Regions from separate parts of the Psychrobacillus sp. FSL K6-2843 genome, predicted to be linked through region 1. Evidence: predicted binding sites of a transcription regulator. Region 1 holds the regulator's gene; the other holds the start of a gene.
The links. Region 1 encodes LexA, which represses DNA repair genes until DNA is damaged. Its sites were predicted from a motif close to CGAACATATGTTCG; they were not measured.
Positions count from the first base shown of each region.

Region 2: a site for LexA is predicted at 2,278-2,291, ahead of uvrB (excinuclease ABC subunit UvrB). Genes of this name have one in related genera too.

Region 1 covers NZ_CP152021.1:1,711,147-1,717,991, reverse strand. Annotated here, with positions in the region: gene tkt (transketolase) at 1-576, opposite strand, end outside; gene MKY94_RS08575 (DUF896 domain-containing protein) at 664-897, opposite strand; gene MKY94_RS08570 (recombinase family protein) at 962-1,609, opposite strand; gene MKY94_RS08565 (LysM peptidoglycan-binding domain-containing protein) at 1,606-1,917, opposite strand; gene lexA (transcriptional repressor LexA) at 2,093-2,713, shown strand; gene MKY94_RS08555 (hypothetical protein) at 2,844-3,230, opposite strand; gene MKY94_RS08550 (DinB family protein) at 3,423-3,881, shown strand; gene MKY94_RS08545 (hypothetical protein) at 4,518-5,120, shown strand; gene MKY94_RS08540 (hypothetical protein) at 5,488-6,174, shown strand; gene MKY94_RS08535 (N-acetylmuramoyl-L-alanine amidase) at 6,274-6,845, opposite strand, start outside.
Region 2 covers NZ_CP152021.1:3,068,130-3,074,974, forward strand. Annotated here, with positions in the region: gene uvrA (excinuclease ABC subunit UvrA) at 1-223, opposite strand, end outside; gene uvrB (excinuclease ABC subunit UvrB) at 230-2,212, opposite strand; gene MKY94_RS15535 (IDEAL domain-containing protein) at 2,676-2,906, opposite strand; gene MKY94_RS15540 (competence protein ComK) at 3,119-3,628, shown strand; gene MKY94_RS15545 (hypothetical protein) at 3,625-3,978, opposite strand; gene MKY94_RS15550 (HDOD domain-containing protein) at 4,100-5,332, opposite strand; gene MKY94_RS15555 (enoyl-CoA hydratase-related protein) at 5,484-6,260, shown strand; gene MKY94_RS15560 (GNAT family protein) at 6,351-6,824, opposite strand; gene MKY94_RS15565 (hypothetical protein) at 6,821-6,845, opposite strand, start outside.

The DNA.
Region 1 (6,845 bases):
ATCTAACGAAATATCATTACTATCATATAATACGATTAATTTATCTAATTTTAAGTGTCCCGCTAGAGAAATAGCTTCAGCAGCTACACCTTCCATCAAATCTCCATCTCCGCATAATGCATACGTATAATGATCAACAATAGAATGTCCTTCTTGATTGTAAGTAGCAGCTAAATGCGCCTCTGCCATAGCCATACCTACAGCCATACCTATACCTTGTCCTAAAGGACCAGTTGTTGCTTCTACCCCTGCTGTGTGACGAAATTCTGGATGTCCGGGAGTTTTAGAGTCCCACTGTCTGAAGTTTTTAATCTCTTCCATAGGAAGATCATAACCACCAAGGTGTAGCAAGCTATATAACAGCATTGAGCCATGACCTGCTGATAAAACAAAGCGGTCGCGGTTAAACCAATTAGGATTGCTTGGGTTGTGGCGTAAATGTTTTGTCCATAATGTGTACGCCATTGGTGCAGCTCCCATAGGAAGACCTGGATGACCAGAGTTTGCTTTATCGATTGCATCGATAGATAGAGTACGAATAGTCGTAATTGCTAATAAATCTGATTGTAATGACATGAATGACATCCTCTCGAACAAAATTTTTTCTATAATAATAGTTTAGACAACAATTCGTGTATTATCAATGGTTTCTGAAATGATTAGTTAATTCAGAAATTTACCCTTTTTCGCTTGTTGTACCTTTTCTGGTGTAACATCGTTTCCAGAAGGGTCGATAACTTTTACACTTTCTATTGTATCTCTCATTGTTGCTCTAAATGTTTCCAAATATTCTTTACGCAAAGCACTTTGTTCTTTTGCTTCCTCAATAGATAATCCACTGGACTTAGACTTTTTTGCCAGCTCATTAATACGTGCTAGTTTTTCTTTACTTAACATATTTTTCATCCTTTCAACTAACTCTTATATAAAGGTATGAAAAAAACTCACGAAGTGCAAGTCTTTACCCTTCGTGAGTCTCTTTAAATTCCATATATCTTCTATGTACGGTTGCTTTACTTATATTAAAACCTAATCCCTTTAATGTAGAGGTGATTTCCTCGTATGTGAGCCCTGCGTTCCGTAATCGGACAATTTCATCAACAGGTATATCTATTCGCTCTCTTCCCTCAGGGTTTCCACGAGTTTTTAAATTCTTTTCTGGACGATAGCCTTTTGATATCGCGCGCTTCATTCCTCTTTTAATCTTAGCATTATGAATTTTACGTTGATATTCCTCCACCAAGGCAAGGATTTCTAAAAGCATAGAATCCATTTCATTTAAGTTTAATATCCCTTTATCCTGTAACGTATAGACCGTTGTGTTTGTTTTCTGAAGTAAATGAAGGACAGCCATTCTACCATTACCTCTACCTATTCTAGTTTCATCTTGCACAAACACCGCTTTGATATCATTTTCTTTTACATAATTGAGCATCTCTAATAGCCCGTCTCTCTCAACATCATATCCACTATGCTGATCTGCAAAAACCTGAGAAACCTCACTGCCCTGTTTTTTAGCAAAATCTATCAACTCTTCCTCTTGTCTCTCTAAAGAAGTTTCTTGTGTGGACTTGTCTGTACTTACTCGACAATAAATAACTGATTTCATTCTCCCGCTACCTCTGTTCCATAATTTAAGTGAAGGTTCTCACTTACTTTAGGAACAACTATAACATCCCCAGCTTTAATAGAGGTATCGTATAAATTATTCATTTCTATTACCTGACTCACCCATTCTTCCCTTGAATCTTCTATGCCATATTTTGTTGCAAGAGCCCATAAGGAATCCCCTTGTTCTATTTTGATGTGTGAGTCTTCCTCGGTTGTTATTGTATGTGAGATTACCATAGTTGTCATAAATATAAGATTTAGTCCTAAAAATAATGCTAAAAAATAATTGTTTTTTACCCAATTCATAAAAAAACCCCCAAAATTAGAATGTTTGTTCGGAATGTATGTTCTAATATTAATACGAACATTTGTTTTTGTCAACAAATATTAGAACCTATGTTTGCATAATTTTCAGGACACTGGTATACTATTAATAAGTATTAATCTAGTAGGGAATTTATTACTAAAAGAGGTGAACTCATTGAAGAAAGCGTCTAAAAGACAGGAAGATATTCTAGCTTTTATAAAGGAAGAAGTTCGTAAAAAAGGCTATCCACCATCCGTACGTGAAATTGGTGAGGCAGTAGGTCTTGCTTCAAGTTCTACTGTACATGGCCACTTAGCAAGATTGGAAAGTAAAGGTTTAATTCGTAGAGACCCTACGAAACCACGTGCAATAGAAATATTAGATGGTTTAGAGGCTACGGTCGAAAGGCAGGGAGTTGTGCATGTTCCTTTAGTTGGGAAGGTTACAGCTGGTATGCCTATTACTGCAATTGAAAACGTTGAAGAATTCTTCCCGCTTCCTGAAACATTTGGTACTTCAGATGATCACCTATTTATGTTAGAAATTATGGGTGATAGTATGATTGAAGCTGGAATCTTGAATGGAGATTATGTCATTGTTAAACAACAGCAATCTGCTAATAATGGGGACATCGTTGTAGCAATGACAGAAGAGGATGAAGCAACAGTAAAACGATTCTTTAAAGAAAAAACGTATTTCCGCCTTCAGCCGGAGAACTCTGCGATGGATCCGATTATTGTTAATCAAGTCTCTATTTTAGGAAAAGTAGTAGGAGTTTACCGACATATTCACTAATGATTGCTTGACTTCTACAATTTTCATAGTATGATTACTTTGAGCCGATATCATATCTAACAAGAAAGTGGACATTTTTGTTTAGATCATCGAAAAACCCCTTCATGTTCGAGACATGAAGGGGTTTTGTTTATATTATTGCTTGTTTTGATTGTTTTGGTATTACATTCATTCCCTCTAAGAGAGTCTTTGCATCTTCATTAAAATAATGTTTGATGTCTTGTCTTATTAGCAAGGACGGGTTATCTCTTATTACCATTCTCAAAGCTCTAACGTCAAATTTCATAGCATGCTTATTAATCGTGTAAATCAAGGAAACTTCTTGGCGAGTTAAAGGCTGGGCTCCTGATTCTAGGGTGTCGTTTATGTAATCTAACACACTTCTCGCATTATCAATAAGTAAATGCTTATTGATATTAACTAGATTTAGATTTTCCTCTATATATTTTCTTGCTGAAGCATAATCTAACTTTTCTATACTATGATTAATCACATTAATTAATTCATTTGCATCCACATTCTATCCCTCCACTAATTCCGGAATTACAGATATATAAGTAGCATTGTACTATATTAACATCAAATTTGTAAGCTCTTTATCCTATTTCAATTCATCGGAATATTAAAAAATCTTTAGGAATTCATAAATGAATACATTTGTTTATTAAAATTTATATTTACATTATTTAATTTATATTAATAGAAAGGATTGATTTATTTGGCTTTTCCATATCGGAATGATTACAGAAAAACGTTATTACCTTATTTGAATAGTTTACAAGAAGAAAGCTGGTTTAAAACCTCACCAACCTATCCAAATAATTTGGCATGGGTTATTTCACATATTGCTACTAGTGAGGATTTCTGGATTAATGAAGTGGCACTCCAACAAAAGTTAGTTTTGACTTTAGACAAAAATTCCTCTCCGTTCGAAATACTTAAAGCTTATCAAGATATTCGCATACATACAGACGGAATATTAAATAACTTGACTGATCAACAGTTTAATCAACTGATTGAAGTCCCTAAATTTTCTGATGGTTGGATTCCTCCTTCTCCCCCAACTTTTAACTGGGTATTCCATCATATATATAGTCACGAAGCATACCACATAGGACAAATTGGCATCATCGCTCATTTCAATGGTTTTCCTAAACCTCTTTTTTAAATTAGCTTCATTGTCTAACTGAGAATATTGTTCAAAAATTATCTAATGGGGGTGAAACAATTCATCCCATTCCCTTTCGCTACATTAATTTGGCTCTTCTATCCTCAAATCATTAGATTCAACAAAAAAGGAAGGACTAAAATAAAAATTTTTGTCTTCCTTTTTTTGTTTCCCTAGCTGATGAGTACTGAAGTTAATACATATATGCGTCCCCCCAATTCCACATCTGATTATTTAAAAGCTACATAGTAGGACTTTTCTTCTCAATGCCACCTCATGCCTCAATATTTATTTTCCATAAAAATGTTATTTAAATACATTTTCTAATCCTACTGTTCTCGTAACCTGTCGTATATATCCACTCTAACAAAAACCCGTTTTCCTTCCTTATAGCAGTGACTTCATTTTAAGAGATGAATATAGTAAATAAGTGCATATTTTAAAGCCGACTGAAATCCCCTTTCTTATCGTGAGAAATAATAAATAAAGTACAGAAACTAACGACAGACCTTACATTTGCTCAACTAAATCCTTGTAAAAGCAACTATTTTTCTATCATCTTAAACCAAGTTATACAATACGTTCTTTACTTTTTTTAATAAGCACAGGATTAAAAGCCAAAAGGAGTTTTTGATAATGCGAAAATGGTTCTTTTTAATAATGGTTTCTTGTATGTTGGGCCTTACTGCTTGCTCCGTAGCAAAGGAGGAAGAAAAACCTGAAAAAGAGATAGAGAAAGTAGTAACAAAAGAAGAGACTGCTGCTGAGGAAAACAAATCAGATTCAAAAGAAGAAGCAACAGTACCTGAGGAGGAAGTGGTATCTACAGATAAGGAACTGGTGCAATACTATGTGGACGATGTGAGAGTAGCTTATATGGAGGTAACAGATTTAGCAGTACGCTGGGATGAGCTAAGATTTGGATCATCCAATGGTGAATTGGACAGCTATACATTTGCCACTGCTATTTACGAGGAAATTCTTCCACAAAATATGTTTGTTTTAGAAAACATTGAAGCTATTATTCCTCCAAATGATGATATTGCAGCCACGCATGAAATATTAATAGATGCTATTAGCAAGCAACATATCGCATTCAGTGAAATTGCTGCTGGTCTTGATGCCAATGATCCAAACAAAATAACTAAAGCAAACGAAATTCTAAATGAAGTTAGGAAATTGGATCGCGAGTTTTCGAGAAAAATGGAGGCTCTTATTAAAGAATACGGAATCCAATAACATTGCAAATCTATTAACCTTTTTTTGATGACTGATCGCCATTGTTTAGCGACCAGTCTTATACATACAAAAGTTTTCATTTTTATAATGTGATAATAAAACAAAGTTCTTCTTTCAAAATGCCTGTTAAGTAATGGCCTCCCTAAGCTCTTCCAGCCTATTACCTATACACTAGTAAGAAGTAATCTTAAAGAGTCTCGCCTAAATAATCGACTAACACGTTAAAGTATTTACTTTATCTCTCGTCACTTTATTTACTATTTGATTGTAACAACAAAATATCTCTTTGCTCTCATAAAAAACAGTAATAATGGGCATTCTGTTAATGTTTAAATGTAATTCTACATATGACAGGTGGAGAAGAATAATGGGAAATCCAAAAGAACCTTTTTATAAGAAGTGGTGGTTCTGGGTAATCGTCGTAATTTTTATTATTGCACTTGCATCAGTTGGCGGAGATGATGAGCCGGTCAACGATATAGCTACCGAGAAAACCACAGAAGACAATAAAAACGAAGCTTCAACGACTGTTGATCCAAAAACAGACGAGGATAAACAAGAAAAGAAAAATGATGGAAAGATTAAATCAGGGACATACAAGGTTGGTACTGATATATCCGCAGGAGAATATATAGTGTTTGCTAACGGCTACACATATATAGAAAGTTCAAAAGACAGCTCAGGTACATTGGAAGGTATTATTTTCAATGATAATTTAAGTAAGGATTCCCATTCCTATGTGACGCTTCACGATGGAGAATATTTTAAGTTTCAGGATGGTGATATGTATTCTATTGAGCAAGCTCCTTCTATAGTTCCTAATGATGGTATTTATAAAGACGGTATGTACAAAGTAGGAAAAGATATCCCGGCTGGAGAATATAAAATTATTTATAATGCTGAGACAGGATTAGGATACTACGAAGTCTCAAAGAGCAGTTCGCATCAGTTAGAGGATATCGTGACAAATGAAAACGTTGAAGCAGATACATATATTACAGTCTCTGATGGACAATATATAAAACTGCAAGGCGTAACAATCGAAACTAAATAGAAAAAAGCGTTGAGATAGAAATCTCAACGCTTTTTCAATATAAATTATTTAATATTTTACAATGAAGGACTCCCAACTACTCACTGCATCATTGACCTATTATTTCACTCTTAAAACCTGACCAACATAAATTGTATAATTGGAGTCTAGGCCATTCCAATCTTTAATCTGTTGAACTGTGCTTCCGTAAGTTTGACTTAAACCGTAAACTGTATCTCCACTTACTACTGTATGATACACAGCGGTACTCTTTTTAGGAAGCCCAAAGGACTTAACAATACCATTTACATGGCCTCTTGCTAGAGATTCAATGAAAGAGGATGTCTTAAGTTTAGCTGCGTCATTGGCATTATCGATGAAGCCATTTTCTGTAAGCAACGAAGGCATATTTGATTCACGCAAAACATGAAAATTAGCCGTTTTCTTTCCTCGATCTGAAAAATTAACAAGCTTTAAGATCTCTGAATGAATATTTGTTTGATATGTTGTAGTAGGAGTTCCGCTACCTGGATAGACATAATCCTCATAGCCTGTCCCCCCTCCTGCATTAATATGAATAGAAAGGAAGAAATCTGCTCCCCAGGCATTCGCTTGATTCGTACGATCCTGCAAAGTTGGAAATGTATCTCCTGTACGACTCATTAATACAGTTACATTGTTGTATTCAGCTA
Region 2 (6,845 bases), 1.4 Mb from region 1:
CGTCTGGTTTATCCATTTGGCCTAGAAACTGTCTTGCGTATGCCGATAAGGATTCTACATAACGTCGTTGTCCTTCAGCATAAATAGTGTCAAAGGCTAAGGAAGACTTACCAGAACCAGATAAACCTGTCATAACGACAAGCTTATCTCTTGGTATTTTGATACTTATATCTTTTAAATTATTTGTACGAGCACCTTGAATATTAATCTCTTGGTTTTTCACCAATCATCATCCTTCCAGCTTGAGCTCCAAAATTGCATCACGTAATTCAGCAGCCCGTTCAAAGTTAAGCGCCTTTGCAGCATCTTTCATTTCTTTTTCTAGCTTTTCTAGTAGTTTACCCTTTTCCTCTTTAGTTAAGACTTTTCCACTAGTTAATTGCTGTGCATAGCTTTCCTCTTCTTCAGCCACTTGAGAGGCTCTAATTACTTCTCTTATTTTCTTCACAATTGTTTTAGGTGTAATGCCATGCTTTTCGTTATATTCCATTTGAATTGTACGACGACGCTTTGTTTCATCGATTGCTTTTTTCATGGAATCTGTCATTTTATCTGCATACATAATAACTTCTCCGTTGGAGTTTCGGGCTGCTCGACCAATCGTTTGAATCAATGAACGTTCCGAACGTAGGAATCCTTCCTTATCGGCATCCAAAATAGCAACTAGTGAAACCTCTGGCAAGTCTAACCCCTCTCTCAACAGGTTAATGCCGATTAAAACATCATAAGTACCTAATCGAAGCTCTCGAATAATCTCAATTCGTTCTAAGGTTTTTACCTCAGAATGTAAATATTGCACCTTAATGCCTATTTCTTTTAAATAATCCGTTAAATCCTCGGACATCTTTTTCGTCAAAGTAGTTATCAGTACTCGTTCATTTTTTGCCGATCTTTCATAAATCTCATTGATTAAATCATCTATTTGACCTTCAATAGGTTTTACGGTAATGACTGGATCCAATAAACCAGTTGGGCGAATAATTTGTTCAACCATTTCTGGTGTATGCTCCAATTCATATGGTCCCGGTGTTGCTGATACATAGATTGCTTGTTTTACATGTCCCTCAAATTCCTGGAATGTTAGAGGTCTATTATCTAAAGCTGATGGCAAACGGAAGCCGTAATTCACTAATACTGATTTACGAGCCTGATCCCCATTATACATTCCTCTAACCTGAGGTAACGAAACGTGACTTTCATCTATTACGAGCAAGAAATCCTCTGGAAAATAATCTAATAATGTATAGGGGGTCGCTCCTGCTTCCCTTAATGTTAAGTGACGAGAATAGTTTTCTATTCCAGAGCAGAATCCCATTTCCTCCATCATTTCTAAATCATAATTGGTCCGTTGCTCCAATCTCTGAGCTTCTAACAACTTATCCTCGCTGCGAAGGATGGTTAGTTGTTCTTCTAGTTCTTGACGAATGTTGTTAATCGCTATTTTCATTTTTTCTTCTCTAGTTACGAAGTGGGATGCAGGGAAAATAGCTACATGGTCACGCTCTCCTAATATTTCTCCTGTTAATGCGTTTACTTCACGAATTCTATCTATTTCATCACCAAAAAATTCTACCCTTAGGCATCTCTCATCTCGGGAAGCAGGGAATATCTCCACCACATCTCCACGGACACGGAATGTTCCACGAGTAAAATTAATATCATTACGTTCATATTGAACATCTACAAGCTTTCTTAATAGCTGATTCCTATCGATTTCCATACCTGTTCTTAAAGACACAACCATCTCTCTATATTCTTCTGGATTCCCTAAACCATAAATGCAGGAAACTGAAGCGATGATAATGACATCCTTACGCTCAAATAATGAGGAAGTGGCAGAATGTCGTAATTTATCTATTTCTTCATTTATACTTGAATCTTTCTCTATATAAGTATCTGTTTGTGGTACGTATGCCTCTGGTTGAAAGTAGTCATAATAACTAACAAAGTATTCTACTGCATTGTTAGGAAAGAATTCCTTGAACTCACTATATAGTTGTCCTGCCAGTGTTTTGTTATGGGCCATTACAAGGGTTGGCTTATCGATTTGTTGAATTACATTAGAAATAGTAAAGGTCTTACCGGTACCTGTGGCCCCTAGTAATGTTTGATGCTTTTTACCTTTCTTTACTCCTTTAACTAGTTCTTTAATCGCTTCTACTTGATCCCCTGCCGGCTCATACGGAGATTGTAAATCAAAGATTTGTTCCATATGTTTGCCTCCCGTGTGCTTAATAAATTTAGTGTAACATAATCATTTTTCTAACACTATTAAAACGAACATACGTTTTAAAACTTTTTATTTTGAGTATGTTGGACTATTGATGTAGCAACGTTTGAATAAAATATTACTCCTTGTATTACTACCCTCTTTTCAAGAAAAAGCTACATAAGATTCTAATTTGTCAAAGAGTAAAGGAATAATTTTTATTTTTGTTTCTACACGAAGCCCTTACTATCTTAGAAAAATTGAAGTCCACTTATTTGAAGAAATCGTTTTAAACGATGAATCTTACTGCCTACATTGATTTACGCATTCTGCGCGATGACCATCATCCAAACAACTAAGTGAAACTTGTTCATTTTTAATGGCAAGGCTCTATTTATGAAATTAACTCATTTTTAAATTCAACTCCATAAATAGAAAAAAGCCGCTCTGCATAAGCGGCTTTTGTTTAACTCTTTAGTTGGAGCAAAACATTTGTATATTCGTTAAATGCTTTTCTGTCCTTACGATCCAACGCCTCATCTATCAACTCTAGTAATCGATAACTCCTTTGCTCCCGGTGGACAACATTTAAAAACATATCAAGATAAATTTCGTTTAACAATTTTTCTGCGGAGCTTTCTTTCCCTGTTTGTCCCATTGCTTTCATAAAATCTGTATATGAATATTGTTTGTCCATTATAATCACCCCGATGCCTTTTTTATATTATATAAAAGCTAAAGGCTACTTGCAATCATTTTAAGAAAATTTAGATTATATAGTAAACATCAAATATTTTAATAATTAGATATATTAACTTGATTTATTTCCAAATTTAACTATAATTTAAATTATATTATACTAAGGAGTGAAATTTTCTGGCAAAAAAATATGAGAATAAATCCCATCTTATTTCCTTTGAAACAGCGTCCCTTCAACCTTTAGTAGTAAATAACAAAGTTTACACGAAAGTTATTAATTTTTCTGGCGAGTCTTTCATTGTAAGTAAAAAGCCATATGAAATTGTTCGCTACTCCTGTGCTTTCTACGGTTCTTCCTTTCAACATGCTGTAAATTTGTCTCGAGAAACCATTGGTAACTACTTTAAGCTTCCAATTGTACTTGCGCATGACTATGGTTCGCCTTGTATTTTGCTTCCTATCCTTTCTCCTAAATCTGATTTAAATATCTGGTTTTCCTTTCAAGCAATTGAAGCATTCTACCCTACTCAAAAAGGCTCTACTATCGTCTTACCGAACGGTGACACAATTGATGTTCCTGTTTCTACGAATACTATCAGCCGTCAGATTGCCTATTCCAATATTTTAAGTACCCATTTTCTTAAAAGAATGAGCCATCTTTTAAACCACGGTTTTATAACTTCCAGACATGCAGTTCGAAAAACATTACCAATCGATTAGGAAATGGTTAAGTACATTGTAAGTAGTTCTTCTACGCGGTTACGAAGACGGACATTCAAATAACGTCGATGCTCCTCGTAGCCACCATGAAAAAATACATATTCTGTGAACATATCATCTCCTTCTCCTCGGAGCACTTTCATACTATGCCTCCTCATGTAAATATGTGTGTCTTTTAACTCTTTTTGTACCTGCTTCACTGCTTCTTCGACAATGTTTATATATGGTCTGTTTAATTTGAAGGGAGCCTTTTCAAAAATCGTCCGATCCTTTTCCAAGATGGTAAATACCATAGGAAGATAAATCATATTTTCAAAATAAGGAATCGCCTCTTCAGGTATTAATGGCATCTTAATCACCTTTCTTTTTAAGAACACTTGTTCTTATTATATTACAACTTATCAAAGAAAATGCAATGGAAAGAAAAGAAATTCAATAAAAAAACTGCCAATCCGAAAATTGGCAGTAGTATTATTGAGTAACTATTTCAGAAGCCCACCGACGGGCCTCCTTATAAAAGTTATTAAGTGAGGGGAAATCAATACCGATTGTCTCAGCACCTTCAAACATATCAGTCCAGCGTACCTCGTCATAAGCAATTGTTAAGTCTAAGAAAGCCGTCAGGTCTGTTTTAGTACCAGACAGAGTCGCTGCTACTTCATCTGAAAGAGGTAATTCTCTTACTAGTTGCTCCATTTCTCTATGCAATAATGTATCCATTAAGGAGAACATCCCTACCAATAAATATTCAGAGGAATTATGTAGACGCTTTTCTTTCGCTAACAGCTCACAAAATTTCGCTCTAAACAAGGATGCCTCTATAATAGCTAGTCCGTCTCCGTTATGTGTGTTATGTGCTTCACGTAGCATTAATACATGAATCCAATGATTGATTTCCTCAAGCCCGAGCATCAATACACCCTGCTTGATCGAGCGAACCTTGGAGCGAGTTTTAATAGCTGATGAATTAATCAATTTAAGCACCTTAAAGGTCAAAGAAACATCACGTTCAATTTCAATAGCTATTTCATCCAAAGTGGCTTCCTCATTGCGCAAAAGACTAATCAGTCTCAAATACTGCATTATATTACCTGGAATCTCCGTGGACTTAATGATTTCAGGTTTGGCAAAAAAGTAGCCTTGAAACAATTTATAGCCTGCTGCCTTTGCCTCATAGAAATCGATACGGGTTTCAATCTTCTCTGCAAGCAAAACTATATGAGGATAATTAGTTTGAACAATCTTTTCAACAGCATTTCGCTCCTCTATTGAGCTAGAAAGAAAGTCTATTTTGATGAAGTTAACAATACTAAATAATTCTTCATAGTAAAGAACATTATTTTTTAGTACAAAATCATCTAATGCCAAGAGAAAGCCCATTGCTTTTATCTGTCTAATATTTTGTATAATACTTGGCGTAATTATAATGTCCTCTAAAATCTCCACCACAATTCTGTTGGAAGGAAATCTTTTTAAAACTTCCTTATCGAGAAGACTTTCAGTAAAGTTGATAAAGCATAGCTTATCACCTGCAAGCTCATTTATACCTATAGTAAGAAATGAATGCGTTAGCACATCAATCGTAGCCATATCTGCATCCACTTCTGGGAAAGAATTGTCTTCGTTGTTTCTATATAACAATTCAAAACCGAATAACGATTCGTTTATATTAAAAATTGGCTGTCTTGCAATAAAGATATCCATTTTAATTCCTCTTGTTCTAAGAAATGTAATTTATAACTATTGTATCAAAAAAAGTAAGGAAAAACGACCTATTTTTTCCTTTAGTGACAGAATAATCATAAAATGATATGTTAAGATATGAGGAACTTATCGTATTTTAGGGGGAGATATAGTGGAAACCATTGCTTATGAACAACAAGGTAATATTGGATATGTGACATTAAATAGACCCGAGGCATTGAATGCATTCAATTACGACATGCTACGCGAGCTTGGTGAAATAGCCGAATCCATTCGCATTAATCCTGACATTAGACTAGTAATCTTTACAGGCTCTGGCGAAAAGTCCTTTAGTGTTGGGGCTGACTTAAAAGAGCGTCGAACATTAACAGAGCAACGAGTAAAGCGAAATATATATAAAATAGGTGAAGTATTTTCTATGATTGAAAACCTGCCACAGCCAACCATTGCCATGTTAAATGGTTATGCTTTTGGAGGTGGTACTGAGCTGGCACTCGCATGTGATTTCCGGATTGCAGCAGATGACATTCTAATGGGACTAACGGAAACAAGCTTGGCCATCATTCCTGGGGCTGGTGGGACACAGCGTTTGCCACGTTTAATTGGAGAGTCGAAGGCGCTGGAGCTTATCTTAACAGCTAAGAGATTAACAGCACATGAAGCATTCACATATGGACTTTTAACTAAAGTTGCTAGTCGTGAAACGTTAAAGCAGGAAACCGAGAGCTTCGCAGCCCTTATCCTTGCAAATGGCCCTGTAGCACTTCAGCAAGCGAAATTTGCCGTAAAAAAAGGAATGAACGTAGATTTACAAACCGGCTTACAAATTGAACGTAAGGCTTATGAGGTCACTATTCCAACCGAGGATCGTGTAGAGGCATTAAATGCATTTAACGAAAAAAGAAAGCCTGTTTTTAAGGGGAAATAATACAACTCCAAAAATCAAAATAAGATAATAATCAACTAAATTTTCCTTATAATTACTGATGAAAAACCACAGCAAAACAGCCAAAGAGATTTACTCCTTGGCTGTTTTATAAATCATTTTGACAAATTCATAGCTTCCTCCGTTAGTATCCTGTGAAAAATTACTAACCTTTTCAAAGCCTATTTTCTTATAGGTAGCTATAGCTCGCTTGTTAAAGGCAGCGACAGATAAAGTAATGATTGTCGGTTGAAATCTATTTAGTGCAAACTGCATGCCTGCTTGCAAAAAATCTAACCCTCTTCCCCTACCCGTTAAATCTGGACGCATGCCTAGTCCAATATCAATTTCCCCAGGGGATACGGAAGTAAAGCCAAAGAAGCCGATGATTTCATCATGCTCCAAAACGACAAAATAAGAATCACCGCGGCTTATCGGATTTAGAAATTCTTCCAAATCTTCTTTATCAGCCTCCATATTATAAAAGGAATATGGTTCCTCATAATGCCAGCTATAGGCAATAACATTTGCCTGATTTTGAGTCATTGGTTGAAGTGTATAGCTCAAGCACTTTTTCCTCCCCTCTTA